DNA from 4 places in the Actinacidiphila reveromycinica genome. Region 1 is predicted to be linked to each of the others. Evidence: riboswitches for the same ligand, from Rfam matches in the RefSeq annotation. Region 1 holds a riboswitch; each other region holds the start of a gene.
What was found. Region 1 has a riboswitch for cyclic di-AMP ahead of RVR_RS00670 (C40 family peptidase). Riboswitches for the same ligand answer to the same signal wherever they lie in the genome.
Positions count from the first base shown of each region.

Region 1 (7,199 bases):
TTCCTGGGCACGCAGATCGACGACACCTCGGCCAACGACGTGATGGCCCAGCTCATCCACCTGGAGAGCGCGTCGCCCGACCAGGACATCAGCATCTACATCAACTCCCCCGGCGGCTCCTTCTCCGCGATGACCGCCATCTACGACACGATGCAGTTCGTGACCTGCGACGTGGCGACGGTGTGCATCGGCCAGGCCGCGTCGGCGGCCGCCGTCCTGCTGGCGGCCGGCGCGCCGGGCAAGCGGATGATCACCCCGGGCGCGCGCGTCCTCATCCACCAGCCCTCGATGGGCGACGTGGTGCAGGGCGACGTCTCGGACCTGGAGATCCAGGCCAACGAGATGCTGCGCACCCGCGACCAACTGGAGGCCCTGCTGGTCCGGCACACCGGGCAGACGGCGGAGCGGGTGGCATCGGACCTGGAGCGCGACACGATCTTCGACGCGGAGGCAGCGGTCGCGTACGGCGTGGCGGACCTGCTCACCACCAGCCGCAAGACGGGCGCGGACCTGGGCGGTCCGGGCAGGCGCGGCACCGGCCCGGGCGGGACGGGCGCGCGCGGCACCGGCCCGCGGTGAGCCGGCGTGGCCGCCGAACTCCCGCCGCTGCCCGCCCTGACCCGCTCCGAGGGCGAACTCGTCGACTGCTACCTGGAACTGGTCGACCTGATGGGCCGGATCAACCCCTCCCGCACCACCGACACCTACACGGCGCTACGGGCCGCACAGGCGCTCGTCGGTCGGGCGGTGGCACTGCGGGACGCGCTCACGGTGATGCACCTGCGCGGCGAGACGGACCTGCACCACACGACGCTCGGCCGCGCCCTGCGGGTGCTGGACGGGGAGCGGCGCGCCGCGCGGGTCACGGTCGCCCCCGCGCCGACCGAGGGCGCGGAGGGGCGGGACGGCCCCGGCGGCTCGGGCGGCTCGGGCGGCTCGGGCGGACCCGCCCACCCCTGACCCGACCCGCCGACGCTCACCATCCGTCACCGGTATGCGCGACACGGCCGACCTGGTGGGTCAGCCCATCGGCGTAGCGGAAGCCGCCGCCGCAAACGGGTGCGCGATTGCGCGTGTCGACTGGACATCCTCCGTCGCCGCCCCCGTCCGTGCAGTTCAGGCGGTACGGCGGCGCCCGGCCGGCGGACGGCGGACGCGAGGGTCCACCCGGACGGCGGAGATGTGACGAAGCTCACATCGCGCGTTTCTGTCCCGGCGCCGCCGTGTCGTATGCGTAACGATCCGTGGTGACGACAAGCCCCCGCCGCCGTGGCGGGGCGGTCCGTGCGGATGCCCAGTCCTGCCGACGCGCGGATGCCAGGTCGACACGAGTGCAGTGGCAGGAGCGGAGGACCCAGCACGACGGGTCGGTCCGCGCCCGCCGGACCCGGCGGGCGCCGGAGCACCCTTGGGGTGAAGCCGCTGCATGCGGCCGGGCGTCTTCGCCAGCCCGAACCCGACAGGTCACCCTTCGCAGGCTGATGACGAAGGGTTGCGCATGTGTACGCCCAACCGCATCTGCTTCCGGCCGGCCGCTTCCCGGCTCTCGCGGCTCGGAGCCGCCTCCCTGCTCACCGCGGCGGCCGTCGCCGTCCCCAGCCTGCTGCCCGGCGCCGCGCAGCGGGCGGACGCCGCCACCCTGGCGGCCAAGGCGCTGAGCGTCGCCGCGTCGAAGAAGGGCTCGCCCTACCAGTGGGGCGCGAGCGGGCCGTCCCGCTTCGACTGCTCGGGCCTGACGCTGTACTCGTTCAAGCGGGCGGGCAAGCAACTGCCGCGCACCGCCGCCGCGCAGTACAACGGCACCACGCACATCTCGGCCGGTTCACGCCGGGTCGGCGACCTGGTCTTCTTCCACAGCGGCTCGTCCGGCTCCTCCGTCTACCACGTGGGGATCTACGCGGGCGGCGGCAACATCTGGCACGCGCCCAAGACCGGCACCACCGTACGGCTGGAGCACATCTGGTCCAGCGCCGTCTGGTACGGGCGGGTGAACTGACCGGGTTGACGGGGCGTCATATCGCCGTGGCCCTGCCCCAGCCGCGGGCGACCCGCCACGCGGCCACCGCGCCGCCGACCAGCGCCACGGCCAGCAGCACCGCGATGCCGGTCAGGGTGCGGCCGGTGTCGCCCGCGGCGGCGTGCCGCAGGCAGTCGGCGCCCCAGTACCCCGGCGAGGCGGGCGCGACCGCGCGGACCCAGCCGGGCAGCGTGGAGATCGGGACCAGCGCGCCACCGAGCGTGGTGAGCAGGAAGGCGCCGATGTCGAGCACCGCCGAGAGCTGGCCGTAGCTGCCGGCGAGCAGGCCGACGGCGCTGCCCATGCCGAGCAGGGCCAGACCCCACACCGCGCAGGCGACCACCAGCAGGCCGGGGTCGGCCACGGGCATGCCGAACACCACGACGCCGAAGCCGAGGACGACCACCTGCTGCGCGGCGAGCACGCCCAGTACCGGTACGGCCTTGCCGACCAGCAGCTCCACCGGCCGCACCGGGGTCACCCGCAGCCGGTCCCAGGTCCGCCAGACCCGCTCGGAGAGGATCGAGCTGCCCACGATCGACAGCGCGAGCAGGGAGAACATCACCAGCGAGCCGATCACCGCCTGCGTGGTACCGGCCGCTCCTCCCTGGGCGGCCTGGTAGAGCGGGCGCATGGCGAGCAGCATCATCAGCGGCATCACCAACCGGCCGATCAGCGGGCCCGGTTCGTTGAGCAGCACCGCGGTGTTGTGCCGGATCAGCACCCCCGTGCGCAGCAGACCGGGGCGCGGCTCGGCGCGGGCCGAGCCGCGCGGCTCGGCGCCGGCAGCGGCGGGCGGCTGCGCGCGGGCCCCGGCGTACGGCTCCGGGTCGGTCCGCGCGTGCGGATCGGTGGGCGGGCGCGACCCCGGGTCATGCCGCATCGGACACCTCCTGGCGGCCCGGCGCGGCGGCGGCCAGCGCCGCGTACAGGTCGTCGAGATCGGGGCGGCGTACGTCCACCGCGGTGGGCGCGCAGCCGGCGCCGAGGATCGCCGCGAGGTCGGCGGGCGGGTTGCGGGTGGCGACGCGCAGGCCGTCCGGGCCGAACGGGCGGGTGCGGGCGCGCAGTTCCTCGGGCAGGTCCGGGCGCGGGGCGGACGGGTCGAGGGTCACCCGGATCTCGCCGGGCAGGTCCCGGGTGAGCGCGGCACGCTCCCCCCGGGCGACCACGCGGCCGTCCCGCGCCACCGCCAACGTGGCGTCCAGGTCGACCAGTTCGGGCAGGTAGTGGGTGGTGTAGACGACGGCGGCGCCCGCTGCCGCGCGGGCCCGGACCGCGGCGAGCAGGGCGGCGCGGGTCTCCGGGTCGGCCCCGGCGGTCGGTTCGTCCAGCAGCAGCACCTGCGGGGCGCCGACCAACGCGGCGGCGGCCTGGGTGCGGCGGCGCTGGCCGCCGGAGAGCACCGCGCAGCGGCGGTCCAGCACGTCGCCGAGCATCAGCTCCTCCGCGACGGACTCCACGCAGCGGCGGACGGCGGCGCGGCGCAGTCCGACCAGGCCGGCGAAGAGCCGCAGGTGCTCGCGGACCGTCACCGTCGGGTACAGCGCGAGCTCCTGCGGGGCCACCCCGAGCAGGGCCCGGGCGGCGCGCGGGCGGTCGTGCACGCTGATCCCGCAGACCTCGACCCGGCCGGAGTCCGGGCGGACCAGCCCGGTGACGACCTCGACGAACGTGGTCTTCCCCGCTCCGTTGTGCCCGATGAGGCCGGTGATCTCGCCCGGGCGCACCCGCAGGTCGAAGCCGTCGAGCGCCGCACGCCCGCCGTACCGCTTGCGCAGGCCCTCGGCTGCGAGCACGCCGCCCCTCCCCTCGGTCTCCATCGCGGACCACCACCCCGTTCCAGTTGATCTACACCGTATAGATCTACAGTGTAGAGGCATGAGCGGGAAACGGGAAGAGATTCTGGACGCGGCCCTGGCGATCGCCGACGCGCGCGGGTTGGCCGGGGTGTCCATGCGGGCGGTCGCGCAGGCGGTCGGCGTCACTCCCATGGCCCTGTACCCGCACGTCAAGGACAAGGCGGGCCTGCTCGACGCGATGCTCGGGCGGCTGCTGGCCGGGGTGAGCGAGGCCGCTCCGGAGCTGGCGGGCGCCCAGGACTGGCGGGTCAGGCTCCGCGCGTTCGCCGACACCGCCCGGGGTCTGTCGATCGGCCATCCCTGGGCGGTCACCCTGCTCTTCTCCCGGCCCGCCGTGACGCCCGACGCCGTCTTCACCGTCGACCAGCTCTACGGCGCCCTGCTGGACGCCGGGGTGCCGCCCTCCCAGGTCCCGCGGCTGGAGCGGCTGGTGAGCACGTACGTCCTCGGCTGGATCGCGTCCGAGTCGGGCGGCCGGTTCGGTCCGGGCACGCCCGATCCGCGCGGCGAGCGGGGGAAGCTGCCGGAGGGCGGCCTGCCCGCGCACCTCGCCCTCGCGGACTGGCTCGACCCGCCGGTGGACTGGGACGCGGAGTACGCCGCGGACCTCGATGACCTGGAGCGGCTGGTGGAGTCGGTGGCCCGGCGCGGGGCGTCCACCGCGCAGCGGGCGCCCGGCACGGGGGAGGACGGTGGCGGGGACGAGGACGGCGGGGGCCGTACGGCGGCGGGCGGCTGAACCGGCGCCGCCAGATCGGCTGTCAGGGGCGCCCCCGCCCGGCGGGCGCGGGCGCTCGGCGTGGGTGCCGCCCCGCCCGGCGGACCCGAGCGTCCAACGGCACGGGGCTCCGGCTCCTCAGTGCCCCGGCCCGGAACGGCCGGAGCGGCCGGAGGGCTCGCCCGCCCCGCCCGCGCCGCTCTCCGGCGCCCCACCCATCATCCGGAGCATCTCCCCGCCGCCGGTGCGCAGGAAGCGCACCAGGAGCACGGCGGCCAGCAGGAGGAACGCGATGTTGAGGTAGGTCGTGTAGTTCCACCGGACGCCCTCGGTGGGGACCTTCGCGTCGGCCTGGTCGGGGACCAGGCCCAACCCGCCGAAGAGGAGTTCCACGACGTAGCCGGCGACCACCATGGACCCGTAGAAGGTCCACAGGACGAACAGCGTCATGCGCGCGCCGTAGTACTTCCGGTAGATGTTCAGGATCGGCAGGATCAGCAGGTCGGCGAAGATGAACGCGACGACGCCGCCGAAGCTGATGCCGCCCTTCCACAGCACCACCGCCAGCGGCACGTTGCCGATCGAGCAGACGAACGAGGCGATCGCGACGGCCGGGCCGACCAGCGGGCCCCACAGCTTGGACGCCAGCGGATGGCCGGAGAAGAAGAACTCCCGCCAGAACGTGTCCGGTACCCATGCCGCGATCGCGCCCGCGACCAGCAGGCCCACGACCAGGTCGCGCAGGATCGCGGCCCACTCCATGACGAAGACGTGCGCCGTGGCGGTGAACCCCTCGCCGGACAGCAGCCGGCTGCCGAAGGAGCCGTCCGCCCGCACGGACATGTCCATCGCGGCATGGCCCTCCATCGACCCGGCGACCCCGCGCTCGGCCTGCTCGCGGGCCGCCCGCAGCAGCGCGTCGCGCAGGAAGAGCCGGAACAGCACGGCGAGCAGCACGATCATCACCGGTCCGCCCACGAACTCCGCCACCGTGAACTGCCAGCCCATCAGCAGCGCGAGGATCACGCCGAGTTCCACGACGAGGTTCGTGGAGGCGATCTCGAAGGCCATCGCGGCGGTGAAGTCGGCGCCCTTGCGGAACAGCGAGCGCGCCAGTGCCACCGCCGCGTAGGAGCACGACGACGACGCGATGCCGAGGCCGGCCGCGACGGCGAGGGTGGCCGGGCGGTCGTCGCCCAGCAGCGAGACCACCGTGGACTTGCGGACGACCGCCTGGACCACGGCGGACAGGGCGAAGCCGAGGATCAGCGCCCAGGTGATCTCCCAGGTCATCGAACCGGTGATGGACAGTGCGTGCAGTACGGCGTGCATGGGGCGAAGCCTTCCCCGCCGGGCCCTCGCGAAGGCCGGGCCCGGCGGGACCGTCCGGACGGCCCTGCGGAACGGCGGGCGTCAACCTGCCGGCGCCAATCCGTCGGCGTCAGACCGTCGGTGTCGATCTGTCGACGTCAGACCGTCCGCCTCAGCTCGCCGGGGCGAGTGCGGGGCCGACCGGCTCGGGCGCGGGCACGAGGCGCCAGGGCACGTAGAAGGGGTTGCGGACGCAGTCGGCGAGCACCTCGCTCTTCGTCGCCTTGTCCACCGGGCAGGCGCCCACGACGAAGCGGCGGTCGATGCCGCCGGCGAAGGCCACTTCGTGCTGGCCGGCCCACTTGTGGGTGTCGCCGATCGTGGCGTTGACGTCGATGCCGCCGGGCGCGTCGACGTAGTAGTTGTAGGCGGACTTCCACTGCTTGTAGAGGTCGTGGTCGTAGCTGGTGCTGACGAAGGGCGAGGGCTGGTTCACCTCGACGTAGGCGGCCAGGTCGTACTGCCCGTCCTGCGGGGCCTTCGGCTGGAAGCCGTCGTGGAAGACGACGGCCGGCGCGCGTCCGTCCGCGCGGTACAGCTCGCCGCAGGTGGTGCGGTAGGTCGGCGGGTCGGGCACGATGCGCTCCACGTCCACGCTGCGGTCGGCGGCGGCGTAGAGCGGGTCGTGGACGGCGGGACACATCGCGGCGGCGGGCGCTTCGGGCGCCGCGCTCGGAGCCGCTGCGGCGGCTGTGGCCGCCGTTGCCGCCCCGGAGGGCGTCTGGGTGGCGAGCACCGCGGTGAGGGTCAGCACGCCGGCGGCCGCGAGCGACCGGACTCGGTTCATGATCATGCCCGTAGCGTGCCGGTCGCCCTCCCCCACTCCGTCGAACGTCACCCGATCGTAGGCGCGTCCCGCGTCCCGCGTCGCCGACCGGCCGTCGGCGACCAGGCGTTGACGAGCGGGGCGGACGTTGGGACGGCCGCCGGGACGGATGATCAGAGGACGCGGACGGGCCAGGGGACCATGGTCCACACGGTCTTACCGCCCTCGCAGGTGGGCACGATGCGCAGCGTGCCGCCGGACTCGGCGACGAGGTGGCGGACGATGGCCATGCCGCGGCCGTTGTCCTGCTGGACGGCGCCGGGCAGCCGTTGCGGCCAGCGCGGGTGGGAGTCGGTGACACCGATGTGCAAGTGCTCGCCGTGCTCCAGGCGGATCTCCACGGTGAAGTTGGGCGAAAGGCCCGACGTGTGCAGTACGGCGTTGGTGGCGAGTTCGGAGACGACC
Region 1 covers NZ_AP018365.1:149,823-157,021, forward strand. Annotated here, with positions in the region: gene RVR_RS00660 (ATP-dependent Clp protease proteolytic subunit) at 1-579, shown strand, start outside; gene RVR_RS00665 (hypothetical protein) at 586-960, shown strand; cyclic di-AMP (ydaO/yuaA leader) riboswitch at 1,370-1,495, shown strand; gene RVR_RS00670 (C40 family peptidase) at 1,499-1,996, shown strand; gene RVR_RS00675 (ABC transporter permease) at 2,013-2,900, opposite strand; gene RVR_RS00680 (ABC transporter ATP-binding protein) at 2,890-3,816, opposite strand; gene RVR_RS00685 (TetR/AcrR family transcriptional regulator) at 3,899-4,618, shown strand; gene RVR_RS00690 (permease) at 4,736-5,929, opposite strand; gene RVR_RS00695 (ADP-ribosyltransferase) at 6,081-6,761, opposite strand; gene RVR_RS00700 (ATP-binding protein) at 6,908-7,199, opposite strand, start outside.

Region 2 (7,199 bases), 690 kb from region 1:
CGGCGGCACCGCACGCGGCGGCGGGGCCCGGTGCGGCGGACGGCATCGGCTAACGTGCGGCGCATGCTGCTGGGACGGGAAGCCGAGGCGGACACGGTCGGCGCGCTGCTGGAGGGCGCGCGGTCCGGACGCAGCGGGGTGCTGGTGGTACGCGGGGACGCCGGGATCGGCAAGACCGCGCTGCTGGCCCACGCCGTGGCCCGGGCGGACACGGACGGCTTCAGGGTGGTCCGCGGCTCCGGCATCGAGTTCGAAGCCGAACTTCCCTACGCCGGACTGGAGTTGCTGCTGCGCCGGGCGATGGGGTCGATCGGGTCGGTGCCGGAGCCCCAACAGCGGGCGCTGCGCGCGGCGTTCGGGCTGGCCGCCGGGACGTCGGGCGAGCCGATGTTCGTGGGCCTCGCGGTGCTGTCGCTGCTGGCGGGGCACGCGGGCGGCGGACCGCTGCTGTGCGTCGTGGACGACGCGCAGTGGCTGGACCGCGCGTCGGCGGACGCGCTGGTGTTCGCGGCCCGGCGGCTGGACGCGGAGGGCGTGGTGATGCTCCTCGCGGCGCGCGACGGCGAGGGATCGTTCCGCGCGCCGGGTCTGCCGGTCCTGCGGCTGGCCGGGCTCGACGCGGCGGCGGCGGGTCTGCTGCTGGCGGAGCGGGGTGCCGGGCTGGCCCCCGCCGTGCGCCGCCGGGTGCTCGCCGAGGCCCAGGGCAACCCGCTGGCGCTGCTGGAACTGCCCCTCGCCCTGGCCCCGGCGACGGCCGTCGCCGGGAACGCGCCGGGCGCCGCGCCCGCACCGCCTCCCGCCGGCGCGCCGGGGGCGACGCGTACGACGAGGGCGGCTGCCGCCACCGGCGGGGCGGGCAACGGCGGCACGGCACCCGTCGCGGGTACGGCCGGCGCCGACGGCCCCCTCAACGCCACGACCGCGGCGGGCGCCCGAGGACCGGCGGGCGCGACGGGCACCGCCGCGCCCGTACGGACCGCCGACGTGGCGGAGGCCGCCGGTCCGACCGGGTCCGGCGCGGCGGCACCCACGGCCGGTACGGCGGGTCCCGCCACCGCCCGCCCGCGCACCATGTCCACGGCAGGCGCGGCCGCCGCACTCGGCGCACCCGATGCCGCCGACGCGGCCCGCGGTACCGACCCCGCGCCCGCCACCGGCGCGCCGGACGCGAGCAAACCGCCGGGTCCGGCACGCACCGGCGCTCCCCCACGGACCGCCGACGACGCGGGTGGCGTCCCCGCCGCCCCGACCACCGGCCTCCTCCCCGCCCCCGAAGTGACGAGCGCGTCCGGCACGGCGGCCACCTCGCCCGCCTCCGGCACCACCAGTGCGGTCGGCACGTCGAGCGCGTCGGGTGCGGCCGGCGCCGACGGCGGGGCCGTGGCCGACGGTGCCGGACCTGACGGCTTCGGACCGGGCGCGCTGCCGCTGACCAGCAGGCTGGAAGCCGCCTTCCACGGCCGGGTCGGCCACCTCCCGCCCGGCACCCGGACCCTGCTGCTGATCGCCGCCGCCGACCACACCGGCGTCCCGGAGACCCTGCTCGCCGCGGCCACCGCGCTCGGGGTGGGCGTGGAGGACCTGCCGCCCGCGCAGGACGCCGGGATCGTGCTGGTGGACGAGGAGGACCGGCTCCGCTTCCGCCACCCGCTGATGCGGGCCGCGATCCACCAGCGCGCGCCGCTGCCGGAGCGGCTGGCGGCGCACCGGGCGCTGGCCGACGCGGCGGACCCGGTGCACGACCCGGACCACCGGGCCTGGCACCTCGCGATGGCCGCGACCGGCCCCGACGAGGAGGTGGCCGCCGCCCTGGAGGCCACCGCGGTCCGGGCCCGCGAGCGCAGCGGCCACTCCGCGGCGTCGGTCGCCTACGAGCGCGCCGCCCGGTTGAGTCCCGGCTCCGCCGCCCGCGCCGGCAGGCTGCTGCTGGCCGCCGAGTCCGCCTCGGAGGCGGGCGAGCTGCCCCGGGCCCGGGAGTTCGCGGAGCGGGCCGCCCGCGCGGCCTCCGACGCCCTGCCCCCGGGCTCCGCGGAGCAGGCGGTGGTGCGGGCCCGGGCGCTCGACGTACGGGCGCTCGCCGACTTCTGGCAGGGCGCGTTCCCCGGCGCGCACCGGATGCTGCTGGAGGGCGCCGAGGCCGCGGCCGCGGCCGACCCCGAACGGGCCGGGCGGATGCTGGTGCAGGCGGTGCACACCGGCTGGTACCTGGGCGCCGTGAAGGTGCGGGCGACCGTCGGGCGGCTGGCGGCCCTGGAGTTGCCCGCGGGCACGGCGATCCGCGCGGTCGCGGACTTTCTCGCCGGAGCCCTGGCGGACGCCCTCGGCCCGGATCCGTCCGGACCGGCCGCCGCGCAGCGCCCTGACCCCGTGTGCCCCGACCCTGTCCCCCCGGACGCCGGACACCCGGGAGCCGGACACCCGGAAGCAGGCCCGCCCGCCCCGGAGTCGGTCTCCTCGGCCGCCTCGGCAGCCCGCGCCGGCGGCGCCGACCCGCGCGAGCTGGCGATGCTGTGCGCGGCCGGCATGCTGCGCGGGCAGGACGCCGAATCCCACGCGCTGGCCGTGGAGTTGGCGGCCGAGTGCCGGGACGCCGGTGGTCTGGGCCGGCTCGCCACGGTGCTGTTCTTCCAGGCCGAGGTCGAGCTGTTCCAGTCGCGGCTCACCGACGCGCACGCCACCGCCGCCGAGTGGCTGCGCATCCACCCCGGCACGCGACAGGCGCAGTGGGTCAGCCAGTTGAACGGTGTGCTGGCCCATGTGGCGGCGTTGCGGGGCGAGGACGCGGAGTGCCGTGCCCGTGCCGCGGAGGCGCTGGCGGCCGCACCGGGCGCCCCGACCGCGCCGGGCGCGAGTTGGGCGTACTGGTCGCAGGGCCTGCTCGACCTCGGTGCCGGCCGCGCCCGATCGGCGCTGGAGCGGCTGGAGTTGCTGGCCGATCCGCTGCTCAGCCACCAGATCTCGGCCACCCGCAGCGTGCCGGACCTGGTGGAGGCCGCGGTGCGGGTGGGCGAACCCGGGCGCGCGGCCGAGCCGTTCGACCGGTTCGAGCGGTGGGCGCGGGGCACGGGGCAGGGCTGGGCGGCGGCCATGGCGTCCCGCTGTCGGGCGCTGCTGGCCCCCGACGAGGAGGCCGAGGAGCACTTCACGGCGGCCCTGGCCGGCCACGACCCGCACCGGCGCCCCTTGGAGGCGGCCCGCACCGGGCTGCTGTACGGCGAGTGGCTGCGGCGGGCCCGGCGCAGGAACGAGGCCGCCGGGCGGCTGCGGTCCGCGCTGGAGGTGTTCGAACGGCTCGGCGCCCGTCCGTGGGCGGACCGGTCCCGCCGCGAACTCGACGCGTGCGGAGTTCCGGTGACGGGTCGTCAGGAGTCGCGGTCGCCTGCGGACCGGGCGGGACTCACCCCGCAGGAGTCGCAGATCGTCCGGCTGGCCGCGCAGGGCCTGTCGAACAAGGACATCGCCGCACGGCTGTTCCTGAGCCCGCGCACCGTCGGCTACCACCTGTACAAGGCGTATCCGAAGCTCGGTGTCGCCTCACGCGGTGAACTGGCCGCGCTGCTCGGTTGACCCGTCCCGTCCACCTCGTCCGTACAGTCATCGGCGGCCCCGCGACGCCCCCGGACGCCGGTGCGCCCGCCCGGACACCGAGGACCGGACGGGCGCAGCGCGCAGGGGGCGGTGCCGCGGCACCGTCAGATGACGACGCCGTGGCCGCGCATGTAGGCGACCGGGTCGATGTCCGAGCCGTAGCTCGGCGTGGTGCGCACCTCGAAGTGCAGGTGCGGACCGGTGACGTTGCCGGTCGCGCCCGAGACGCCGATCTCCTGGCCCTCGGTGACGGTCTGGCCGGCCGAGACCAGCGTCTTCGACAGGTGGCCGTACAGGGTGTACCTGCCGTCGGCGTGGTGGACGATCACGTCGTTGCCGTACGCGCCGTCCCAGCCGGCCGACACGACGGTGCCGGCGGCGACCACGTGCACCGGGGTGCCGGAGCCGACGAGGAAGTCGACGCCGGTGTGCGAACCGCTGGACCACAGGGAGCCGGACGCCTTGTAGCCGGTGCCGATGGCGGCGTCGCCGACCGGCTTCATCCAGCCGGTGCCGGCCGTGGCCGACTTCGCGGCCGTGGCGGAGGCGGCGGTGCTCGCGGTGGACTTCGCCTGCGGCACGGCCTGCGCGACGTGCAGGGTCAGCACGGTGCCGGGGCGGATCAGGCCCGGGTCGGACCCGATGGCGGCCTTGTTGTCCTGGTACAGCCGCTTCCAGCCGCCGGTGACGTGCTGCGCCGTGGCGATCTTGACGAGGGTGTCGCCCTTGACGACCTTGTACGTGGCCGTGGCGGAGGTGGTGCTCTTCTCCGGGGTGGCCGCGCCGGCGTGGGTCGCGGCGACCAGCGGCAGCACGAGCGCGGCGCTGCCTGCGCCGGCGGCCACGGTCAGACGGGTGAGGCGGCGGCCGCCCAGGATCCTGGGCCTGCGGTGCCGGTTGCGTGCGGGCATGGGGGATGTCCTCTCCTACGCCTGCGAGGTGAGCTGTCGGGTTCGGGCGGGAGATGCCCGGCCGCGGGTGCGGCTTCACCCCGAGCCGCCCGGACGCGCGCCGCTGGCGCGGCGGTCGGTCCGGGCGGCGACCTGTCCTGGGTCCCCCGCTCCTGCCATGTCGGTGCTCGGATGATCCGCGGGGTGGGCGGTGGCAGGACTCGGCGGTCCGCCCGGCGGATGGGAAGCGGGTTGCCCCGCACCCGACGGAACGTAGGGGAACCCGCTCCGGGCGGGCAAACAGCGGGGGCCGCCTCCCCGGGCGCCGCGGTCACGGTGTGTGGCCGCACACCCGGATGTCCGCTATGCGATCCTTACGTCGAGTGCGCCGTCCGACACCGTCCATCACGTTTCGCCCCCTGCGACCACACTCCGTCCCCCGATCAAGCGCGGACCGTGCCCACCCGGTGATACCGCTCACAGACGCGCCAAATGTCCCTCTTTGTACGATTTTCGGGGTCGCGCGCGCACCGGTCGGCGCCCTCGGCGGAGGGCGGTCGGGGCGGCCCGCCCTCAGAACGTGCCGGCCGGCCCGGTGAGGCGGTGGTCCAGGGTGCGGGCGAGGCGGTAGGCGACCGGGCGGAAGCCGATCGCCGGGAGGTGCCCGGCGGCGTGCGGGGACGCGGACGGCCACTGCGCGGCCATGTACCGGTGCCCGGCGTCGTACGCCCAGGCGAGCGCGGTCGCCAGCAGCACCCGGCTGATCCCCTCCCCGCGGAAGGCGGTGTCGACGTACATCTCGACGAGCTCGACGCTGGATTCGGGCACCACCGGGTCGGGCCGCGCGGGCACCAGCAGCACCATGCCGATCTCCTCGCCCCGCCGGGAGGCGATCCACGCGCCGCACCGGGAGTCCGCGAGCGCGGCCGCGTAGTGCACGCGCAGCGCAGCGAGCGCGGTCTCCGGCTGCGGCTGGAAGGTGGCGGTGCCGCGCTGCCGCCGCGCGGACTCCGCGGCCATCCGGCCGATCTGCGGCAGGTCGCCCGGGCCGGCGCGGCGGATGGCGAGCCCCTCGACCCCGCGCGGCTGCCGCCCGCGCGCCTTGACCGCCATCAGGCCGTGCACCCGGTCCCGGCCGAACCCGAGGTCGGACCAGGGCGCGGTGCCGACGTCGCCGGCCGGCACATCGACGTAGTGCGCCAACCGCCGGTCGGCGACGAGCCGTTCGGCGACCCGGACGTACAGCGCGCGCAGCACCTCGCTCTCGCGGCCGGCGGGCAGCGCGTGGCCGCCGTGCGGGACGAGGGCGGAACGCGGGTGGGCGCGCAGCGCGGCCGGATCGTCCGGGGCGAGATCGACCGGCACGGCCGCGAGGTGCCCGATCAGGCCGCCGTCGCCGTCGAGGGCGCTGACCGCCTCCACCCCGGGCGTCCGGTGGAGCCTGCCGAGCAGGTCCTCCCCGCGCACCGGACCGTCGGCGAGCCAGGACCGCTGCGACGGGGGCCGCCGGGCGCGGGCGAACCAGCGGTCGTACCGCTGCACGGCGAGGGGTATGTGCTCGGTGGTCAGCGGCGCGATGGCGACAGTCATGGTGCTCGTGGACGCTAGCGGTGCGCGCCGCCCCAGGGCAAGGCGGGTCCGGACGGCCGCCGGGACAGGCCGGGACGGGTGCCCGCCAAGCGCCCGAAAAGCCGTGCGGGGACGGGATGTCCGGCTCTCCGCGCCCCCTCGGCGACGCCCCGGGGCGGCCTCGGCGGCCCGCTGTCCCCCGCCACCCGACCCTCCGTCCGGCGCCCCACCCGACCCTCCGTCCGGCGCTTCACCCGGTCCACGCCGGGTGCCTCGGGTCGTCCGCCCGCACCAGCACGTCCGCGGCCTCCTCGGGCAGCGCCTCGCGCGCGTACCGCGCGTAGGCCGGCAGGGTCCACCGCTCCTCCGCGGGGGTGCGCCGGGCCAGCGCCGACGGGGACAGCCGCAGATGGACCGTCAGGTCGAACGGCAGGCCCTGGCCGAGCAGCAGCGGTCCGTCGAGCACCAGCACGCCGCCGGGCGGGAGTTCGACGTAGCCGGCCCGGGTGGAGCGGTCGGTGCGCGGGTCGCGCAGCGAGGGGAGGGCACGGCCGCTGCCGCCGGGCCCGAGCGGGTCGAGCACCTCGCGGCGCAGCGCCCCGGTGTCGAGCCAGAGCTGGTAGTACGCGTCGACGTCCTCGTGGCCGTACTCCAGCCGGAGCGAGGCGGGGCGCCAGAAGGTGTCGGCCGCCACCCGCAGCACCGGGCGGCCGAGCGCGGGCAGCGCGGCCGCGACGGCGTCGGCGAGGTCGGCGGGACGGGCGGCGGGCGCGCCGTCCACGGCGACCCGCCACCAGGGGCCGGGCGGGCGGCCGGCCGCGATCCGCTCGGCGAGGGCGTCGGCGAGCTTGGGCCAGGTGATGGGGGTCGGCTGCACCCGCCCCATCCTGCCGGACCGCCCCCGGTCGTCACCCCGGCGCCTCGCCCTCACCCGATCGGGCGGGGCGGTGGGGCCGCACCCGGGCCGGGACCGGCCGCGTACCGCGCAGCACCTCACCCGACTGGCAGAAGGAGGCCGCACATCACCCGTTTGCCAGCGCGCGCGATCTCTCACTTTTTGTGAGCCTGGGAGGACTCACGGTGACCGTCCCCATCACCTCAGGAGAAGAGCCCCATGATCCTGTCCATCTCCGGCGTCGTGCTTCTCGGCGT
Region 2 covers NZ_AP018365.1:839,651-846,849, forward strand. Annotated here, with positions in the region: gene RVR_RS03500 (helix-turn-helix transcriptional regulator) at 64-3,567, shown strand; gene RVR_RS03505 (M23 family metallopeptidase) at 3,693-4,499, opposite strand; cyclic di-AMP (ydaO/yuaA leader) riboswitch at 4,505-4,675, opposite strand; gene RVR_RS03510 (GNAT family N-acetyltransferase) at 5,052-6,068, opposite strand; gene RVR_RS03515 (nucleoside/nucleotide kinase family protein) at 6,298-6,933, opposite strand; gene RVR_RS03520 (hypothetical protein) at 7,162-7,199, shown strand, end outside.
Region 2: linked by a shared signal. The riboswitch ahead of RVR_RS03505 (M23 family metallopeptidase) and the one ahead of RVR_RS00670 (C40 family peptidase) in region 1 are both predicted to bind cyclic di-AMP.

Region 3 (7,199 bases), 3.5 Mb from region 1:
TGCCTCTAGGGCGGGCACCCGCCGGCACCTCCCGGACGGCGCCGGAGCGCGTACCACCCGGCCGGTGCGCCGGGCGCACGCCCTACGTCCCTCTTCACCCCGGACACACCCTTTGGGGTGATTGATTTCCTGGACGGATTCGGCCTGGAAATCCAGTGATGCTCCTGTAACACTCTGTGCCGGATGGGTCGGTCTCGACCCAAGGGGGGCTCGTACGCGTCGGGGGACGCCGTTCTCGGTGCGCGCGGCGGGCCACGGAGATCGGGCGGCGATGGATTCCGAACAACCGGCGGGCGGACCGAAGGCGGGCACCGGCACGGGCAGGGGGACGGGCGCGTCCGCGGGCTGGGCGGCCGGCGGGCTGCCGGAGCGGCGCCAGGTCGCGGTGGACCAGTTCCCCGGCCCGCACGCGGGGGAGTTGGTGCTGCGGGAACTGGCCGCCGCGGCGCGCGAGTCCGCGGACACCCTCCACCACGACCCGCCGCCGCTGGACCGGCCCGAGCTGGAGTGGCGCCTGGAGGCGGACGCGGCGCTGGCCCGCCGCGGCGTCCGGGTCCGGGCGGTCTACCCGCGCGCGGCGCTGCACGAGCCCCTCCGTGCCCGCTTCCTCCAGGAGTTGTCCGACGCGGGCGTCATCGTGCGGGTGATCGACCACGTGGCGCATGACCTGATGATCTTCGACCGGCACACGGTGTGCCTGCCGTCCTGCGACCGCCCCGCGCGCCGGCGCGCCTTCCACTCCGCGCCGGCGCCGTCCGCGGGCTGCGAGCACGGCGACGGGTTCGACGCCCCGGGCGCACCGGGCTCCCCCTCGGCACACGGTGCGCCCGGACGGGTAGGCGCCACCGGGGCGTCCGAGCCGCCGGAACCGGCCGGGCCCTCGCTGCTGCGCGTCCGCGGCTCCGCCCTCGTCCGCTCCTTCACCGCGATCCACGAGTCGTACTGGCAGCGCGCCACTCCGCTGCCGCTGGCGGGGACCGGACTGCGGCACGCGGCGCTCGGCGAGATGGAGCGGGCGGTGATCCGGCTGATGACCAACGGCTACGGGGACGACCGGATCGCCCGCAAACTCCACATCGAGCGGCAGGCCGTGGAGGACGTGATGGCCGCCCTGATGGAACGCCTGGGCGCCGGCAGCCGTTTCGAGGTCGGGTACAAACTCGCCCGGGCCCTCGACCCCTCCGAGCTGTCCCCCGGTCGGGCCTGACCTCCCCCGCACCGGCCCGCACCACCCGTACACCCCGCCCGCCCGCACCACCGCTCACGCGCCACGCCGACCGGACGCCCCGCCGCACCACCCCGGCCGCACGTCTGCACCCCCGCGTGAAACGAACGAACCCTCGCTAAGGAACGGCACGTGATCGACCACCAGGCCATGCGGACCCTGCTCTCCCGGGCCCGTGCCCGGCAGGACCCCGCCGCGCTCGGGCTCTCCCCGCGCGCCGAACCGCGCGGCCGCAAGGTCGCGGGCCTGACCCACGAGCACATGACGCGCCTGCTCGGCTGGCCGGAGCACAAGTACGGCTACGTGGAGCGCGGTCGGCTCGCCGTCATCGACACCGGGCTCCTCGAACCGATCGCGCGGATACTGCGCCTGACCGAACAGGAGTGGGAGGCGCTGGTGTTCTACGCGACCGGCGCGCCGCCGCCCTTCCCGCTCGACCCGGAGGTCGGCCGCTCCGTGCCCCGGCCCTGGCGGCGGGTGCTGGCGAGCACCCCGGAGATCGCGTACGTCAGCGACGCGGCCTGGGACGTGGTCGCGTACAACTCGGCGTTCACCCGGCTGTTCGTGCCCGACGGCGTGCCGGTCAACGTGATGCGGTGGATGCTGCTCGCGCCGCGCGCCCGGGAGGTGCTCACCGACTGGGAGAACAGTTGGCTGCCCCTGCTGGTACCGCAGTTAAGGGCTCGGGCGGCGGCCCGACCGACCGATCCGACGCTCGTACGGCTGCTCGCGGACATCCGGCGTGACCCGCTGGTGGCGCCGTGCTACGACGCCCCGACCACGGACTACCTCCAGCCGCGGGCCGAGGCCGCCCGCCCCCTGCACCACCCCGACCTGGGCCCGGGGTGGGCGACGTTGTGCGCGGCGGAGCCGTTCGGGGTGACCGGCGGGCGGCTGATGTTCGTGCTCTTCGACCGGGGCGGACGGCCGGAGCCGCAGGAGCCGATGCACGCCCCGGCGGACCACCCGGTGGACCTCGACCCGCCATCCGTGGCGGCCGCGCCCGCAGGCCCGCCCGACGCGCCCGCCGACGGCCACCCCCGCGACCACCCGACCCCGCCCGACCAGCAGACTGGGACGCCATGAACATCGAACCACCGCGCCGCCTGGAGGCGTTGACGCCCTCGGTCCACGTGTGGCTGCCCGACGGGCACGACACCTGGGGCCTGGCCAACTGCGTCCTGATCACCGACCGGGACAGCGCGCTGCTGGTCGACACCCCCTACACCGCCTCCCTGGCCCGGCGCCTGGCCGACCTGGCCGCCGGCGTGATGGCGCCCGGCACGCGGATCACCACCGTCGTCAACACCCACGGCAACGGCGACCACGCGTACGGCAACGGGGTGTTCACGGCCGCGGGGGCGGAGGTGGTCAGCACCGAGGCCACCACCGAGCACCTGTGCAAGGAGCCGAGCCCGGCCCAACTCGCCCGCCTCGTCGCGGACTGCGACCCGGACACACCCCTCGGCGCCTACCTCAGGCGGCACTTCGCCCGCTACGGCGACTTCGGGGTGACCGAGGCGGTGCCGCCGACCCGCACCTTCAGCGACCGGCTCGACCTCGAAGTCGGCGGGATAGCGGTCGAGTTGATCGAGGTCGGACCCGCGCACACGGTCGGCGACCTGATCGTCAACCTGCCCGGCGAGGGCATCGTGTGCGCCGGGGACGTGATCTTCTGCGAGGACCACCCGGTGCACTGGGCCGGGCCGCTCGACGAGGTGCACCGCGCGGTGCAGCGCGTCCTGGCCTGCGACCCGCAGGTGATCGTGCCCGGCCACGGTCCCGTCATGACGCCCGCGGACGTGGCCGGCTACGCGGACTACCTGCTGCGGGTGCGCGACCGCATCCACGCCGCGCACGCGGCCGGCCACCCGATCGCACGGACCGCCGCCGAACTCATCGCGGCCGAGACCAACCCGCGGTGGGGGCTCACCGAACGGCTGGCCATCCTCACCGCCGTCGAGTACCGCGTCCTCGACGGCGACACGTCCCCGACCGACCTGATCCCCCTGGTCGACCTCGCGGCGCACCACGTCCTGCCCGCGACCGGCCCGAGCGGCCCGAGCGGCACGGCTGCCCCGGCCGCCGCCACGTCACCGGCCGTGTAGCGGAGCCGGCACGGCCCTCCCCCGGCGGACAGGCCGGCGGCCCCGGCGCCGGGGGGGTGGTCGCCAGGGCCGCCGGGGCGGTGGGGTCGTCGTCGGAGCGGTGGGACCGGCAGCGGCGGGGCCGTACGCGCGGTGGCGTACGGGGCCGCGCCGGGTGCGGGGCGGTTCCGTGCTCGGCTCGACACGGGCTCGGGGTTGTCACGGGCTCGGGCTCGTCACCGGCTCGGCACGCGCCCTCTCCGCGGGCTGGGCGCGGGCCGGTTCCGGGAGGCGTGGACGCCTGACCGTCAGGCGGGGTGATGCCGGGGCCGGGCCGGGGAGCCGACCGGACCACCGGACCACCGAACCGCCGGGTTCGCCGGACTAGATGGCGACGTCGTGGGCGCGCAGCCAGGGCAGCGGGTCGACGGGGGCGGCGCCATCCGGGCGCACCTCCAGGTGGAGGTGCGGCGCGGGCACGTTGCCGGTCGCGCCGACGCGGCCGATGGTGTCGCCGGTGGTGACCCGGCCGTCGGTGACGACCATGGTCGACAGGTGGCAGTACCGGAGTTCGGTGCCGTCGTCGAGGGTCAGGACGACCCGGTAGCCGTCGCTGCCGGCCCATCCCGCGGAGGTGACGGTGCCGCCGTGCACGGCGTGCACGGGGGTGCCGGTCGGCGCGGTGAAGTCCTGACCGTTGTGCAGGTTGGCCCAGGGGTCGGTCTCGCCGAACCCGGCGCCGAGCGTGGCGCAGGCGACCGGCTTGATGTACGAGGCGGCGAGCCGGGCCAGGCGCTCGGCCTCGGCGCGGACCGCCGCGGCGGCCTCCTCGCGGACCTTCTCCTCGGCGGCGGCCTTCGCGGCGGCGACCTGCTCGCGCACCTTGCGCTCGGCGGCCTCCCGGGCGGCCTGCGCGGCCTCGGCCCTCTCGACCACCTCGCGCTCGGCGCGGGCGACGGCCTCGCGCTGGGCGGCGACCTGGCCGAGGAGGCGCGCGCAGAGGGCCGCGCCGGGGTCGGCGGGAGCGGCCGGCTCGGCTTCTGCCACGGGCCCGGCCTCAGGTCCGGTGGGCGCGGGGTCCTCGTCGGCGACGGCGGGCCCGGGGTCCCGGACCGGGGCGAGGTCCAGGGCGGTCCGCGCGGCGAGCGCCTCGTCGGCGACCGGGCCGGCGGTCCCGGCCTCGTCCGGCTCCACCGGGGCGGGCTCGGCGACAGGCCGCGTCAGCAGGGTCGTCGCCCCGGCGGCGGCCGGTGCGGCGGACTCCGGCGCGGGGAGGGTCAGCGCGCTGGGGTCGTACGACGGCGGGCCGGCGAGCGGGGCGCCGCCGATCACGGCGTCGGGCAGCGGGTACCGGGCGGGGCGCGCGGCGGGCTCGGCCGCGGGGGCCGGGGCCAGGCCGGCCGCTCCGACGCTGGCGAAGGCCGCGAACGCGGGAACGGGGGCGGGCGCGGGGGCGCCCAGCGGACCCGGAGAGGTCAGAGCGGCGGAAGTGCCGTTCGCCGTGAGGCCGTTGGCCCGCTGGCGCGGAAGCCGGAGGTCGTCCCGCTCCTGGCCGGCGAAGTCGCCGTCGGGGCGGGCGGGTGCGTAGGCAAGCTGGTCGGACGCCACGACGGGCGCTCTCCTTTCCTTCCCTCTCGCCTACCGGGTTAGCTGACGGGTTCGGAGGAAGAAGGTCTCCTACGGGCCTGAACGCTGCCCGATTCACCCCATTTTCTCGGGTCCCCGGTTCCCGCGGACGGGATTCGGCAAGCGCGCGGTCCGCCGTCCTGGCGGCGGCGGTGACGACCGCGCTGCGTTATCGAACGTTAATAGAGCCGGAGTCGTTTTCCAAGCCGAATCCGAGAGTTGGGCGTGAGAACAAAGCAGGGTGGGTAGGGATGGAGCGGTCATATCGGTCAGCCGATGTGGCCGGGAAGTGATGTGAGCGTGCATCAGTCGTTATCGGAACGGGGGCTCGGTGGCCACGGTGCGTGAGCGGGCGAACTCGGCGCGCAGGCGGCCGCGGGGATCGCGCGGCCGATCCGCCAGTGGCATGGACCTCTGCCATTGCGCGAACCGCTTGGCAGGTCGCGGACGCGCGCCCCACGATGGGCGGGCCCGACGTTCTTGTCATGAACTTGACCATCCGTGACCCCACAGGGAGCCCCCCATGGAACGCCCCGACAGCCCTCGACTCCCCCACACCCGACGGTCGTTGCTGCGCAGCGGCCTCGCGCTCGGCACCGCCGCGGGCGCCGCGCTCACCGGCGGGCTGTGGGCCGGCAGCGGCCGGGCCTCGGCGGCCGCCGCCGTCGACTACCCCGGCGCCACCTGGGCTCCGGCCAGCACCGCCAACTACACGGCGTCCAACCGGCCCACGACCTACGCGATCGACATGGTCGTCATCCACGTCACCCAGGAGACCTTCGCCGACACCATCAGCCTCTTCCAGGACCCCGCCCACGCCGCCACGGCGCACTACGTCGTGCGCTCCGCCGACGGCGCCGTCGACCAGTGCGTCCGGGAACACGACGTGGCGTGGCACGCGGGCAACTGGGACTACAACACCCGCAGCATCGGCATCGAGCACGAGGGCTGGGTCGACGACGCGTCCTGGTTCACCGACGCGATGTACCACGCATCCGCCGCCCTCACGGCCGAGATCTGCGGCAAGTACGGCATCCCGAAGGACCGGCAGCACATCATCGGCCATGTCGAGGTGCCGGGCACCGACCACACCGACCCGGGCCCGAACTGGGACTGGGTGCGGTACATCCGGCTGGTGAACGGCGGCTGAGGCGGGGCGGGGCGCGGGCGGTGCGGACGCGGGGCCGCGCGGATGCGGGGTGACTGGCGGCGCGGCCCGGGGCGGTACGGCCCGGGGCGGTACGGCCCGGGGCGGGGCGGCCCGGGGCGGGGCGGGCCGTACGGCCCGGGGCGGGGGCGGGGCGCGGGATGTGGGGGGCGCGATCCTCACACCCGGGTGACGGTGCCTGTGCAGGGGGCGTAACCGGCCACGCTTCGCGGGCGTGACCGGGGCGAAACCGGCCCTTCGTACGGTGCGACGGTCAGCCGTACCCGAGAGGGGAGCCGCGTGTCCGCGACCGTGCCCGCACCCGCGACCGTGCCCGTGCCGGGGTCCGCACCCGCGTCCCCACCCCCCGGCGCGGGCGGGCCGGGCGGCGCGGCCGAACAGGTCCGCACGGTCTGCGCGTACTGCGGGGTGGGCTGCGGGATGGTGCTGGACGTCACGACCGGGCCGGACGGACGGCGCAGGGTGGTCAAGGCGTCCGGCGACAAGGAGCACCCGGCGAACTCCGGTCGGCTGTGCACCAAGGGCGCCACCACCGCGGACATGCTCGCCGCGCCCGGCCGGCTGACCACCGCCCTGGTCCGGGCGGAGCGCGGCGGCCCTGCCGAGCCGGTGCCGGTCGCCGAGGCGGTGGCGCGCACGGCCGCGCGACTGCGGGCGATCGTCGACGAGCACGGCCCGGACGCGGTCGCCTTCTACGTCTCGGGCCAGATGAGCCTGGAGGCGCAGTACCTGGCGAACAAGCTCGCCAAGGGCTTCGTGCGCACCAACCAGATCGAGTCGAACTCCCGCCTGTGCATGGCCAGCGCGGGCAGCGGTTACAAGCTGTCCCTCGGCGCCGACGGGCCGCCCGGGTCGTACCGGGACTTCGAACACGCGGACGTCTTCCTGGTGATCGGCTCCAACATGGCCGACTGCCACCCGATCCTCTTCCTGCGGATGATGGAGCGGGTCAAGGCCGGCGCCAAGCTGATCGTGGTCGACCCGCGGCGGACCGCGACGGCCGCCAAGGCCGACGTGTTCCTGCAACTGCGGCCCGGCACCGACCTCGCGCTGCTCAACGGCCTGCTCCACCTGCTGGTCGCCGACGGCCGCA
Region 3 covers NZ_AP018365.1:3,637,844-3,645,042, forward strand. Annotated here, with positions in the region: gene RVR_RS14985 (LuxR C-terminal-related transcriptional regulator) at 272-1,207, shown strand; gene RVR_RS14990 (helix-turn-helix transcriptional regulator) at 1,358-2,311, shown strand; gene RVR_RS14995 (MBL fold metallo-hydrolase) at 2,308-3,333, shown strand; gene RVR_RS15000 (M23 family metallopeptidase) at 3,697-4,920, opposite strand; cyclic di-AMP (ydaO/yuaA leader) riboswitch at 4,933-5,070, opposite strand; gene RVR_RS15005 (N-acetylmuramoyl-L-alanine amidase) at 5,462-6,088, shown strand; gene RVR_RS15010 (bifunctional nitrate reductase/sulfite reductase flavoprotein subunit alpha) at 6,527-7,199, shown strand, end outside.
Region 3: linked by a shared signal. The riboswitch ahead of RVR_RS15000 (M23 family metallopeptidase) and the one ahead of RVR_RS00670 (C40 family peptidase) in region 1 are both predicted to bind cyclic di-AMP.

Region 4 (7,199 bases), 5.2 Mb from region 1:
CCATCGACCCGCTGCCCTGGCTGCTGTCCCACGGGCTGGACCCGAGGTAGCCGCGCCGGCCCGTGCCGGGCCGGCGCCGTTCAGAGCTTCTCGACCGGGGCGTAGCGCAGCAGCAGTTGCTTGGGGCGCTCGTCGCCGAAGTCGATCGTGGCCTTCTCGTCGCCCGGTCGGCCGGTGACCGCGATCACGGTGCCGAGCCCGAACTGGTCGTGGGTGACGCGGTCCCCGACCGACAGCGAGATCACCGGGCGGTCGCCGGCGGAGCGGCGCGTGGCGAAGCCGCCGGTGCCGGAGCGCCCGCGCGCGCCGACGGAGGACGCGACGGACGCGGCCGCCTTGGACCCGCTCCCGCCGCCGGAGGCCGGCTGCCCGGTCCGCTTCCACTCGATGAGCGCCTCGGGGATCTCCTCCAGGAAGCGGGAGGGCGGGTTGTAGGACGGCTGCCCCCAGGCACTGCGCATCATCGAGCGGGTCACGTAGAGCCGCCGGCGGGCGCGGGTGATGCCGACGTAGGCCAGCCGCCGCTCCTCCTCCAGCTCCTTGACCTGCCCGAGGGCGCGCATGTGCGGGAAGACGCCGTCCTCCATGCCGGTGAGGAACACCACCGGGAACTCCAGGCCCTTGGCGGTGTGCAGCGTCATCAGGGTGATCACGCCGCCGGTGTCCTCCTCGCCGTCGGGGGCGTCGGGGATCTGGTCGGAGTCGGCGACCAGCGCGACGCGCTCCAGGAACTCGGCGAGCGACCCGGTCTCCTCGCCCTCCCGCTCCTGCTCGAACTCCAGGGCGACGGCGGCGAGTTCCTGGAGGTTCTCGACGCGGGTCTCGTCCTGCGGGTCGGTGGACGCCTGCAACTCGGCCAGGTAGCCGGTGCGTTCCAGCACCGCCTCCAGCACGACGGCGGGGCCCGCGCCGGACTCCACGACGGTGCGCAGCTCGTCCATGAGGGTGTTGAACCGCTTGACCGCGTTGGCCGAGCGCGCGGCCATGCCGTACGCCTCGTCGACGCGCCGCAGCGCCTGCGGGAAGGAGATCCGCTCGCGTCGGCCGAGTGCGTCGATCATCGCCTCGGCGCGCTCGCCGATGCCGCGCTTGGGCACGTTCAGGATGCGGCGCAGCGGCACCGCGTCCTCGGGGTTGGCGAGGACGCGCAGGTAGGCGAGCACGTCGCGGACCTCGCGGCGCTCGTAGAAGCGGACGCCGCCGACGACCTTGTAGGGCAGGCCGACCCGGATGAAGATCTCCTCGAAGACACGGGACTGGGCGTTGGTGCGGTAGAACACCGCGACGTCGCCGGGGCGGGCGTCGCCGGCGTCGGTGAGCCGGTCGATCTCCTCGGCGACGTACTGCGCCTCGTCGTGCTCCTGGTCGGCGACGTAGCCGGTGATGACGGGGCCCTCGCCGGACTCGGTCCACAGGTTCTTCGCGCGCCGCCCGGCGTTGCGCTCGATGACGGCGTTGGCGGCGCCGAGGATGTTCTGTGTGGAGCGGTAGTTCTGCTCCAGCAGGATGGTGCGGGCCTGCGGGTAGTCCTCCTCGAACTGGAGGATGTTGCGGATCGTGGCGCCGCGGAAGGCGTAGATCGACTGGTCGGCGTCGCCGACCACGCACAGCTCGGCCATCGGGATGCCCGGGGCACCGTCCGCCGTGCCCTCGCCGGTGCCGACGAGTTCGCGGACCAGCGTGTACTGCGCGTGGTTGGTGTCCTGGTACTCGTCGACCATGACGTGCCGGAACCGCCGCCGGTAGTGGTCGGCGACGTCGGGGAACGCCTGGAGCAGGTTGACGGTGGTCATGATGATGTCGTCGAAGTCCAGCGCGTTCGCGTCGCGCAGCCGGGCCTGGTACATCGCGTACGCCTCGGCGAGCTTCCGCTCGAAGAGCCCCCCGGAGCCTCCGGACGCGCCCGCCCGGGCGGCGAACGTCTCGTGGTCGACCAGTTCGTTCTTCAGGTTGGAGACCTGCGCGCTGAACGACTTCGGCGGGAACTGCTTGGGGTCGAGGTCCAGGTCGCGGCAGACCAGGGCCATCAGGCGGCGCGCGTCGGTGGCGTCGTAGATCGAGAACGACGAGGTGAAGCCGAGCGTCTTGGACTCGCGGCGCAGGATGCGCACGCAGGCGCTGTGGAAGGTCGAGACCCACATCGCGTTGGCGCGCGGGCCGACGAGCTCCTCCACGCGCTCCTTCATCTCGCCCGCGGCCTTGTTGGTGAAGGTGATCGCGAGGATGGAGCCCGGGTGCACGTCGCGCGCGGCGAGCAGGTGGGCGATGCGGTGGGTGAGCACGCGGGTCTTGCCGGAGCCTGCGCCGGCGACGATGAGCAGCGGCCCGCCGTGGTGCTCCACGGCGGCGCGCTGCTGCTCGTTGAGCCCCGCGACGAGCTGCGCGGGGTCGAGCACGGGGCGCGCCGCGCCGTTGCGGTAGTGCGCGTCGTGGGCGGGCGGGTCGTCGTACCGCCCCTGGAACAGGTCGTGCGGGACCTCCTCGCCACCGGGGCCGTCCTCGGGCGGCGGAGGCTGCCCGCCGTCGGAGGGCCCGTGGGCCGCGTCCAGACCGTCCAGGAAGTTGTCGTCAAAGAGGCTGCTCATCGCCTCCCGAGTCTAAGGGCTGTTCCGTGATCCCCGACGGGTGTACGACGACGGCGACGGCGCCTCGCGGCCGGGCCGGGCGCACGACGGGAACGGCGGGCCGTACGCACCGGAAGGGCCGGGCCCGGGTAGCCCGGGGGCGACGCTGCGTGACCGCGCGGCGGCGCCGGCGGAAGATGACGAAAAGGTATCGGGCCTTGTCGGACATCGCCCTTCCCAGCCGTGCCGGGCTTTGGCTAGCGTGCCGCACCAGCCGGCACCGGCAGCGTCCGAGAGGAGTCCGCCCGCCATGGCGACGCACCGTAAGGCTCGTACCGCGCTCCTGAGCACCCCCGGGCCGCGCGCGGCCGTGGGGATCACCACGGCCGCGCTGGCCACCGTCACGCTGCTCAGCGAGAGCGCGAGCGCCACGCCCGCTCCGGCGAAGCCCGCGCAGCCGTCGATCAGCGAGGTCAAGAAGCAGGTCGACACGCTCGACCAGCAGGCCGAGGCGGCCACCCAGAAGTACGACCAGGCGCAGGAGCAGACCGACCGGCAGAACACCAAGGTCAACAAGCTGCTCGCGCAGGTCGCCCGGAAGACGCAGCAGCTCAACGACTCCCGGCGCGTGCTGGGCGAGTTCGCGGCGGCGCAGTACCGCAGCGGCGGCGACCTGACCACCAGCCGCTACCTGCTGTCGGGCGACCCGCAGGACCTTGCCGACGAGGTGCACCTGACGGACGTGATGGGCAAGCGCGAGCACGCCGCGGTCGAGGCGTACCAGACCCAGCAGGTCGCGGTGACCCAGCAGCGGGTCGAGGCGGCCAAGAGCCTGGCCACGCTGACCGCCCAGCAGGGCGTGCTGAAGTCCGCCAAGCAGGACGTGCAGACGAAGCTCGGCGCCGCGCAGAAACTCCTCAACAGCCTCAACGCCCAGGAGAAGAAGCGGCTGGCGCAGTTGCAGGCGCAGCAGGAGGCGGCCGCCAAGGCGAAGGCCGAGAAGCTCGCGGCCCAGGAGAAGGCGAAGCAGGCGGCGGCGGCCAAGGCGGCGGCCGCGGCGAGCGCGACCACCACCACGACCACCTCGACGGCCGGATCCACCGCCGCCGAACAGGCCATCGCCTTCGCCCGCAAGCAGCTCGGCAAGCCGTACGTGTGGGGCGCCACCGGCCCGGACTCCTACGACTGCTCGGGGCTGACCCAGGCCGCCTACAAGGCCGCCGGGATCGACCTGCCGCGCACCACCTACGACCAGGTGAACGTGGGCACCAGGGTGGCGGAGTCCGACCTCCAGCCGGGCGACCTGATCTTCTTCTACAGCGACGTGAGCCACGTCGGGCTCTACATCGGCGACGGCGAGATGATCCACGCCCCGCACACCGGCACCGTGGTGAAGATCGCCCCCATCACCGAGATGCCCTTCTACGCGGCCGTCCGCCCGTAATGGCAGCTGTCGTCCGTGTCGCCACCGCATGACCCGGATGTCCGTCGAGCCCTCCGGTAAAACCCAAGGTCACAAAGCGATTTCGGTCACATTGCAATCCAAACTTCCCAAGATGCCGCGAAGTTGACTACGGTAGCCCGCTAGGTGGTCCGCCTCCCGCCGGCAACGGTCCGGCAGCGCACCGCCTCCGCCTAATCCGGCCACCGGCCGGAGCCGGGGACCCAGGAGCACTTCGGGGTGAATCGGGGCAGACGCGACGAGCGCCGGCCCCGTAGGGCGACCTTCCCCGCCCGAACCCGTCAGCTAACCCGGTCGGCGGTCCACGGAAGGAGTCGCCTCCTTGGCGTCGCACCGCAAGCCGCGCACCCCGATACTCGCGTCGACGGGCGCGCGGGCCGCCGTCGGGATCACCACCGCGGCCCTGGCATCGGTCACCCTCTTGAGCGAGACGGCGAACGCGGCCCCCGCGAAGCCCTCCATCAGCGAGGTCAAGAAGCAGGTCGACACGCTCAACCAGCAGGCCGAGGTCGCCACCCAGCAGTACGACCAGGCCAAGGAGAAGACGGCGGCGCAGCGCACCAAGACCAACCAGCTGCTCGCCCAGGTCGCCGACAAGACCGAGCAGATGAACGAGTCCCGGCGCGTGCTGGGGCAGTTCGCGGCCGAGCAGTACCGCACCGGCGGTCTCGGCTCCACCACGCAACTGCTCTTCTCGGACGACCCGCAGAGCTTCCTGTCGCAGAACCACCTGCTGGACCGGCTGACCGCCACGCAGGAGCAGGCGCTCAAGACGTTCAAGATCCAGCAGGAGCAGGCGTCCGTCCAGCGCGCCCAGGCCACCGCGAGCCTGAAGCAGCTGACCAGCTCGCAGAGCACGCTCGCCACGCAGAAGAAGAACGTCCAGACGAAGCTCGCCGCCGCGCAGAAGCTGCTCAACACCCTCACCGCCGCGCAGAAGGCCAAGCTCGCCGCGTTGCAGCGGCCGAAGACGACCACGTCGTCGTCCTCGTCGTCCTCCTCCTCGTCGTCGTCCGGCACCACCCCGACCTACACCGGCAGCGCCACCGGCCGCGCGGCCGCCGCGATCCAGTTCGCGCTGGCGCAGCAGGGCAAGCCGTACGTCTTCGGTGCCACCGGCCCCAGTTCGTACGACTGCTCGGGCCTGACCCAGGCCGCCTACAAGGCCGCGGGGGTCAGCATCGGGCGCACCACCTGGGACCAGGCCAAGGACGGCACCGCGGTCTCGGAGGCCGACCTGCGCCCGGGCGACCTGGTGTTCTTCTACTCCGGCCTCAGCCACGTCGGGATCTACATCGGCAACGGCAACATCGTGCACGCCCCGCACACGGGCGCGTCGGTCGAGGTCGCCCCGCTGAGCTGGATGCCGTTCGCCACGGCGCGCCGCATCGTCTGACCGCCCGCGCCCGCGCCGGATTCGGCGGAGGGCGCGGTGCCGGCGGTCGGCGCGCTGCCGTCCGCCGGCGCGGTGTCGGCGGTCGGCGCGCTCAGGTCCAGAGCACCGCGATGAAGATGTTGACGACGGTCAGGCCGCCGACCGCGCCGAAGGAGACCGCGTCGACCTCCTCCTCGTCGCGCCTGACGTAGACCAGCCCGAGGATCACCAGCAGCACGGCCAGCTTGACGCCGATCTTGACGCTGCTCAGGTGCCGGTCGTCGGCGTGCGCCAGACCGACGAGTGCCACACCGGTGACCAGCATCGCGCAGGCCCCGTAGAGCATGCCGGGCACGAAGCGCGGCGCGGCACCGACCCGGCCCATCGCCTTGAGCTGGGTGAGGAAGCCGCCCAGCAGCGCCGCGATGCCGATGATGTGCAGCCCGACGAAGACATTGATGAGGGTGTCCATGCGCCGGACCCTACGGCGCGCATAGCACCGGGCGGCGGGCGGGGTGCCGTATCGCGGGCTTCGGTCGCCCGGCGCCCGGATGCGGGCGGGTCACCCGTCGGACGGCGGTCGGATCCGGTCGGCCGCGACGGAAAGCGGGCAGTCCCGGACAGTGGGCCCGGGTGGGGTCGGGGGCAGGTTTAGCGTCACTGGCAGGTGGCCGGTACCCATCGCCGACGGCTCGTCCCCGGCGCGGCCACCTCCGCCGGGCCCGGCGGCGCCGCGTTCCCCCGTGCACGGTGCCGCCGGGCCTCCCCGACGAAGGAGTGACGGCCGCATGGCCTCGCACAGTCGCCGCAGTCGCCACCGCCGCGGCCCGGCCCCCGCCCCGGTCCCGCCGGTCGGCCCGGCGGGCCGCGCGGCCTCCGCCGGCCGGCCCACCGACGGCGCCCACGCCGACCGCCCGGCGAACGGCCGGGCATCCGGCCCCGCGGCCGTCGACCGTACTCCCGCCGACCACCCGGCGAGCCGCCACGCACCCACCGACCGTGCCCCCGGCAGCCGCCCGACCCCCGGCCGCCCGACCCCCGGCCGTTCCTCCGCCGACCGCCCGACGGCGCACCGCGCCTCCGCCGGCCCGGCCCCGGCCCGGGCTCCGCTCGGCGGGCTTCCGGCCGCCCGCGCCGCCCTCTCGCTGGTGCTGGTCTCGGCCGCGTCCGTCGGCGCGCTCGGCGGGAACGCGCAGGCCGCACCGGGCCCGGGCGGCGGCCCGGTGACCGCCGGCCCGGACGGCGCCGCCGCGACACCCGCGACCCCCGCGGCAATCCGCGCCCGGGTCGACGCCCTGTACCGGCGCGCGGAGACGGCCACGCAGCAGTACGACGGCGCGCGGCAGCAGGTCGGCGCCGCCCGCGCGGCGGTGGACGGCCTCCAGGACGAACTGGCCCGCAAGACCGCGCGGCTCGACACCACCCGCGACACGCTGGGCGCGGTCGCGGCCGCGCAGTACCGCTCGGGCACGCTCGACCCCACGCTCCAACTCGCGCTCAGCTCCTCGCCGGAGACGTACCTCGCCCAGGCCGGCGCGCTGGACCGGATCGGCGACCGGCAGGCCGCGGCGCTGTCCCGGCTCGCCGGTGAGCGGCGCGACATCGAGCAGACCCGTACCGAGGCGAACGGCCGGCTCGCCGCCCTCAAGGCCGCGCAGGGGCGACTCGCCGACCGCAAGCGGACCGTGCAGAGCGCGCTGCACGCGGCGCAGGCCCTGCTCGCGTCGCTCACCCCGGCCCAGCGCGCGGCCGTCGACGCCTCCGACGGCTCGGGCGGCACCGCCCGGCACTCGGGAGG
Region 4 covers NZ_AP018365.1:5,303,298-5,310,496, reverse strand. Annotated here, with positions in the region: gene RVR_RS22595 (M23 family metallopeptidase) at 1-50, shown strand, start outside; gene pcrA (DNA helicase PcrA) at 81-2,585, opposite strand; gene RVR_RS22585 (C40 family peptidase) at 2,875-4,008, shown strand; cyclic di-AMP (ydaO/yuaA leader) riboswitch at 4,187-4,341, shown strand; gene RVR_RS22580 (C40 family peptidase) at 4,349-5,422, shown strand; gene RVR_RS22575 (hypothetical protein) at 5,514-5,873, opposite strand; gene RVR_RS22570 (C40 family peptidase) at 6,547-7,199, shown strand, end outside.
Region 4: linked by a shared signal. The riboswitch ahead of RVR_RS22580 (C40 family peptidase) and the one ahead of RVR_RS00670 (C40 family peptidase) in region 1 are both predicted to bind cyclic di-AMP.